2 regions of the Frankia sp. Hr75.2 genome follow, and region 1 is predicted to be linked to the other one. Evidence: riboswitches for the same ligand, from Rfam matches in the RefSeq annotation. Region 1 holds a riboswitch; the other holds the start of a gene.

What was found. Region 1 has a riboswitch for S-adenosylmethionine ahead of AC559T_RS06925 (aminotransferase class V-fold PLP-dependent enzyme). Riboswitches for the same ligand answer to the same signal wherever they lie in the genome.
Region 2: linked by a shared signal. The riboswitch ahead of thrC (threonine synthase) and the one ahead of AC559T_RS06925 (aminotransferase class V-fold PLP-dependent enzyme) in region 1 are both predicted to bind S-adenosylmethionine.

What each region holds. Positions count from the first base shown of each region.
Region 1 covers NZ_CASGGV010000066.1:53,675-57,077, reverse strand. The annotation lists gene AC559T_RS06925 (aminotransferase class V-fold PLP-dependent enzyme) at 1-1,281, opposite strand, end outside; SAM riboswitch class IV at 1,318-1,431, opposite strand; gene recD2 (SF1B family DNA helicase RecD2) at 1,587-3,403, opposite strand, start outside.
Region 2 covers NZ_CASGGV010000299.1:469-3,871, forward strand. The annotation lists gene thrC (threonine synthase) at 172-1,449, opposite strand; SAM riboswitch class I at 1,457-1,576, opposite strand; gene AC559T_RS23625 (HAD hydrolase family protein) at 1,779-2,579, shown strand; gene AC559T_RS23630 (alpha,alpha-trehalose-phosphate synthase (UDP-forming)) at 2,698-3,403, shown strand, end outside.

The DNA of each region.
Region 1 (3,403 bases):
GGCGCGTACCCCGACGCCGTGCTCGGCGGAGAGGACGGCGACGACGTACCCGGGATCGCGCCCGGCGACCGAGAAGGTGACGACCCCGACGGGCCCCGTGGCCAGGGTCCCGTCCGGGCCCTCGCCTACGGCAGCCTCGCCTCCGGCGGCAGCGCCACCGGCAGCCCCGTCTCCGGCGGCCTCGCCAGCGGCGGGATCGTCTCCGTCGGCCCACAGGGAGTGGATGGTGACCCCCTCGATCGCGCGTAGCCCGTCCACCAGGCGGCGGCGCAGCAGGTCCTCGTGCTGGTGCAGGTCGCGGGCGTCGAGCGCGCCCAGCAGCCGGCAGGCGGCCGCGATCGCCGTCGCGCCGAGGAGGTTGGGGCTGCCGGCCTCGTGCCGGGCCGGGCCGTCCGCCCAGGCCACGGCGGAGCTGGTCACCTCGCGCACGGCGCCCCCGCCGGCGAGATAGGGCGGGGCCGCCGCCAGCCAGTCCGGACGTCCGACGAGCACGCCGGCGCCGAACGGCGCGTACAGCTTGTGCCCGGAGAACGCGAGGTAGGCGATGCCGAGCGCGGCCATGTCGACCCGACGGTGCGGGACGAGCTGGGCGCCGTCCACGAAGACCCGCGCGCCGGCCGCGCGCGCCAGCCGGACGATCTCGGCGAGCGGCGGCACCTCGCCGGTGACGTTGGACGCGCCGGTCACCGCGACGAGCGAGGTCGGTGCCGTGTCCAGGGCGGTGGCGAGCGCGCGCAGCGTGTCGGCGCGGGTGGGCGCGGCGGGCACCCACCGGCAGCCCGGCCGGGACCGCCACGGGAGAAGGTTCGCGTGATGCTCCAGGTCGAACACGACGACCCCGCCGGGCACGGCGTGGCCCGGGTCGGACGTCCGCGCCGGGTCGGGCGGCTGCGGCGGGTCGGGCGGCTGCGGCGGGAGGCAGCGGGCGAGCAGGTTCACCGAGTCGGTGGTGTTCCGGGTGAAGATCACGACGTCGTCCGGGCGGCCGCCGACGAACGTGCGCACGGCGTCGCGGGCCCCCTCGTAGAGCGCGGTGCAGACCGCGGAGGAGTAGCCGGTTCCGCGGTGCACGCTCGCCGAGTACGGCAGGACGCGCTCGACGTGCTCGGCGACCCCGCGCAGGCAGGGGGCGCTGGCGGCCTGGTCGAGATTGGCGTACGGGACCTCGCGTCCGTCGGCGAGCGGAACGGGGATGCCGGCCCCCACCACGTCGAGCAGCGCGCCGACGGCGGGCCCTTCCCGATCAACGTCGGGAGACGTGGTGGCATACGAAAAGGACACGACGAAGCCTCCTTGGGCCCCGGTGGACCCAGAGGGGGTCCGCACTTGCCGACGGCGGGTTCGCCGCGGGCCTGGTCACACCCGGGGCACCCCACCGCGGAGGAGGGTTGCCGGCCAGCAAGCCGGGGCTTGACGCTGGCGCTCAGGACCTGGCGAAAACTGTAGCAGCCCGTGCCGGACGGACACCGCAGAGACACCGAGACCGGGCCGAAATACCCGGAACATCCAGCAGACGGCGAATCGCGCGCTTCGACCGCGAGCCGCGAGCCGCGAGCCGCGAGCCGCGAGCCGCGAGCCGCGGAAAATTATCCGGAGCGCCCGGCGGACTGCAGGCGGTGCGCGAGCGCGGTGTGGCGCTGCCCGTGGCCGGCCGAGCGGACCGCCTGCCCGATGGCCCGGCGCGAGCCGACCAGGACCACCAGCTTCTTCGCCCGCGTCACCGCGGTGTACAGCAGGTTGCGCTGCAGCATCATCCATGCGCTGGTCGTCAGCGGGATGACCACGGCCGGGTACTCGCTGCCCTGCGAACGGTGGATCGTCACCGCGTAGGCGTGGGTCAGCTCGTCGAGCTCGGTGAACTCGTAGTCGACGTCCTCGTCCTCGTCGGTGCGGACGGTCAGGGTCTGGCTGTCGTTGTCGAGCGCGGTGACCACCCCGAGCGTCCCGTTGAACACCCCGTTCGCGCCCTTGTCGTAGTTGTTGCGCACCTGGGTGACCTTGTCGCCGACCCGGAACACCCGGCCGCCGAAGCGGCGCTCGGGGCGGTCCGGCAGGCTCGGCGTGAGTGCCTCCTGCAGCGCGATGTTGAGCGCCCCGGCGCCGGCCGGGCCGCGGTGCATCGGCGCGAGCACCTGGATGTCGCGCCGCGGGTCGAGGCCGAACTTGGCCGGGATCCGCCGCGCCACCACCTCCGCGGTGATCCGGGCGGCATCCTCGGCCTCCTCTGCGACGAAGAGGAAGAAGTCGTCCAGGCCGCGCACCAGCGGATGGTCCCCGCGGTTGATGCGGTGCGCGTTGGTCACCACGCCCGACTCGCTGGCCTGGCGGAACACCTGGGTCAGCCGCACGTGCGGGATCGGCGTGCCGGTGGTGAGCAGATCACGCAGCACCTGCCCGGCGCCGACGGAGGGAAGCTGGTCGACGTCGCCGACCAGCAGCAGGTGCCCGCCCGGCGGGACGGCCTTGACCAGCTTGTTCATCAGCAGCAGGTCGACCATGGACGCCTCGTCCACCACGACGAGGTCGGCGTCGAGCGGGCGGTCCCGGTCGTAGGCGGCGTCGCCGCCGGGACGCAGCTCGAGCAGCCGGTGCACCGTCGACGCCTCGTGGCCGGTCAGCTCGGCGAGCCGCTTGGCGGCCCGTCCGGTCGGGGCGGTGAGGACGACCTTCGCCCGCCGGGCGCGGGCCAGCTCGACGACCGAGCGCACCGTGAAGCTCTTCCCGCAGCCGGGCCCGCCGGTCAGCACCGCCACCCGGGAGGTGAGAGCGAGGGTGACCGCCTCCCGCTGCGCCGCCGCCAGCTCGACCCCGGTACGGGTGTGCAGCCAGCCGAGCGCCTTCTCCCAGTCAACGGCGGCGAACGCGGCGAGGCGGTCCTCGTCGGCCCGCAGCAGGCGCAGCAGCTGCCCCGCGACGGAGATCTCGGCGCGGTGGAACGGGACGAGGTACACCGCGGCGACCGGCTGCTCCGGATCCTCGCCGGGGACCTCCTCGCGCACCACCCCCTCCTCGGTGATCAGCTCGCCGAGCCCCTCGATCACCGCGCCGGTGTCGACGCCGAGAATGCGCACGGCGTCGGCGATCAGCCGGGTCTCGGGCAGGAAGCAGTGGCCGCTGTCGGTGGCCTCGGAGAGGGTGAACGCGAGGCCGGCCTTGATGCGCTGCGGGCTGTCGTGTGGGATGCCGACCGCCTGCGCGATGGTGTCCGCGGTGCGGAACCCGATGCCCCACACGTCGGCGGCCAGCCGGTAGGGCTCGGTGCGCACCACCCCGATCGAGGCGTCCCCGTACTGCTTGTAGATCTTGATCGCCAGCGAGGTCGAGACGCCCACGCCCTGCAGGAAGACCATGACCTCCTTGATGGCCTTCTGTTCCTCCCAGGCCGCGGCGATCGCCTTCGTCC
Region 2 (3,403 bases), on a different contig from region 1:
CGGTGCGCCCGGGCCCCACCGGCCCGTTCCGCGGGAGGCCCCGCCACCGCTGCGCGAGAGCCCCGGGCGCTGCCGCTCCGTGGGCCCGGGTGTCACCCGTTCTGCGGGCGCCCGGGAGCCGCGGTTTCGCGCGGGTCCGGGCGCCGACGCTTCGTCGGGGAGAGCGGGAGGCTAGTCGTCGCCGAGGCCGGCGGCCTCGAACGCGGAGAGCGAGGGCGGGATCGTGGCGGTGGGGCCACCTGTGGAGACCAGGGGGTCGAGGGTCTTCAGCCCGTCGCCGGTGTTGTAGATCACCGTCTCGACGTCCGGGTCGAGGAGGCCCTCGTTCAGCAGGCGGCGCAGGCAGGCGACGGTGACGCCGCCGGCGGTCTCCCCGAAGATCCCCTCGGTGCGGGCCAGGAGGCGGATGCCGTCCACGATCTCGTCGTCGGTGACGTCGGTGATGGCGCCGCCGGTGCGGCGGGCGACGTCGAGGGCGTAGGGGCCGTCCGCCGGGTTGCCGATCGACAGCGACTTGGCGATCGTCGACGGCTTCACCGGGGCGACCGTGTCGGCGCCGCGGGCGTAGGCGGCGGCGACGGGGTTGCAGCCGGCGGCCTGGGCGCCGAAGACCTTGTACGGGGTGGGCTCGACGAGCCCGAGGCGGCCGAGCTCGCCGAACGCCTTGTCGACCTTGGTCAGCAGGGAGCCGGAGGCGATCGGCACCACGACCTGGCCGGGGATGCGCCAGCCGAGCTGCTCGGCGACCTCGTAGCCGAGGGTCTTCGAGCCCTCCGCGTAGAACGGCCGGACGTTGACGTTGACGAACGCCCACTCGTACTCGCCGGCCAGCTCGCTGCACAGCCGGTTGACGTCGTCGTAGTTGCCCTTGATCGCGACGAGGGTGCCGCCGTACACGGCCGTCGACACGGTCTTGCCGGCTTCCAGGTCGTGCGGGACGAGCACGACCGAGCGCAGGCCGGCGGACGCGGCGTGGGCGGCGACGGACTGGGCGAGGTTCCCGGTGGACGCGCAGGCGACGGTGTGGAAGCCGAGCTCGCGGGCGGCGGTGAGGGCCACCGAGACGACCCGGTCCTTGAACGAGTGGGTCGGGTTCGCGCTGTCGTCCTTGACCCACAGGGTGCGCATGCCGAGCTCGGCGGCGAGGCGCTGGGCGGGTCGCAGCGGGGTCCAGCCGGCGTCGAGGGAGACGCGCCGTTCGGCGACGTGCCCGGCGGGCAGCAGGCCGACGTACCGCCACAGGTTGGACGGCCCGGCCTCGATCGACGCCCGGGTGACCTTGCGCAGCCGGTCCTCGTCGTAGGCGATCTCGAGCGGCGCGAAACACTCGACACAGACGTGGGTGGCCGACAGCGGGTAGGTGGCACCGCAGTGACGACAGGACAGCGAGACGGCGGGGTTGGCGGCGTCCGGGCTCGGGAGAGTGGCGCGCTCGGGCGCGAGAGTCATGCGGAACTCCTCATCTTTCCCGGGAGCCGGCTGCGTCCCGGGTCGGAATTAGCACCTGCCGCGCATGGATGCGACGGTGGTTGCCGGGGCTTCGCTGGGCCGTTCCCTCTGCCCCTCTGGATGAGCCAGATGAAGTTGTCTGTCCGTACTGTAGACCGCGTGCGGACAGGCGTGCACCGGAGTTCCGGCGGTTTGCCGTGTGCCACAGGTGCTTCGATGACACGTCCTGAGGTGGGCCGCGGTCGGGTCGAGGGGCCGTGTGCCCGCGTCACCTGGGCCGCTTGCCGCCGGCCGCGATCTCGCCGGACCGACACCAGGGAGCCCGAAGCGTGAGCGTTCGTGTGGTCTACACCGATCTCGACGGAACGATGGTCGGCCCGCGGGGCTGCTTCTTCCGGGCCGAGGGCGGCGACACCACCCTTGACCCCGCCCGCGCACTCGTCGACCTGCACGACGCGGACATCGCGCTGGTGCTGGTCTCCGGGCGGACGAGGCCGCAGCTCGTGGAGGCCGCCGGGATCTTCGGCGCCGACGGGTTCATCGGCGAGCTGGGCGCGATCATCGGATGGAACACCGGGCTCGACACCGAGATCCTGCGCGGCGCGATGCCCGACTCGTTCGAGCGGGTGCCGGAGAGCCTGCTCGACGAGCTGATCAAGCTGCACCCCGGCCGCCTGGAGCTGCACACCCCCTGGCACACCGGCCGCGAGGTGGACGTCATGCTGCGTGGCCGGATCGACGTCGCCGAGGTGGACGGCTGGCTGGCCGAGTCCGGTTTCGGCTGGCTGAGCATGCGCGACAACGGGCTCATCTCACCGGCGCACATGCCCGATCTCGGCGTGCACCCGCACGTCTACCACCTGGTGCCGGACGGCGTCAGCAAGGGCGACGCCGTCGCGCACGACCTCAGGCGGCGCGGGGTGGACCCGGCCGAGGCGATCGCCATCGGCGACTCCGCCAGTGATCTCGCGATGGCCCGTTCGGTGGGGCGGATGCACCTGGTGGCCAACGCGGTGCGCCACCCGGACATCGCCGCGCTGCTCCCGGCCTACGACAACGTGGTGGTCGAGGACGGCCCGCTCGGTGCAGGTTGGGCCACCGCGGTGCGCGCCGCGCTCGGCGCCGGCTGACCGCGGGCCCCGTCGCGGCGGCCCTGCCGGGCGGCATTCCGGCGGCGCGCACCCGCGGTGCTTGCGGGTGGCGCCCCGACAGGGCACTCGATGGCCTACGCTCCGCTGTGTGCGTCACATGCCGGGCATCGGGGAGTTCACGGCGCCCGGGAGCGAGTACCCGGCCCAGGCCGATCTGCTGATCGCGTCGAACCGGGGGCCGGTGTCGTTCGTCGTCGGCGACGACGGCCTGCTGCATCCCCGGCGCGGCGGCGGCGGTCTGGTCAGCGGCCTGGCCCAGGTCGTCCAGGACACGCCCGAGGACGGCCGGGAGATCGTCTGGGTCTGCGCGGCCCTCAGTGACGCCGACCGGCGGGCCGCCCGCTCCGCTCCGGGCGGCCGCATCGACCGCAGCGGCTACGACACCGGCGGCGCCTCGGTGCGGATGCTGGACCTCGACCGCGTGCTGTTCGACCGCGCCTACAACGCGGTCGCCAACCGGACGCTCTGGTTCGTCCTGCACCTGTTGCACGCGCCGGCGACGGAGCCGAGCTTCGGCGCGTCCTTCCGCAAGGACTGGGCCGCCTACGAGGCGTACAACGCGGCGTTCGCGGACGCGCTGGCCGAGCTGGCGGCGCCGGGGGCGTGCGTGCTCGTCCAGGACTACCACCTGACGCTGGTCCCCGCCCGGCTGCGCCAGATGCGGCCGGACCTGCGGATAGCCCATTTCAGCCATACGCCGTGGTCCCCGCCGGAGTACTTCCGGATGCTGCCCGACGACGTGTCCGCGGCGATCCTGCACGGCATGCTCGGGGCGGACCGGCTCGGCTTCCTCGCCCCGGCGT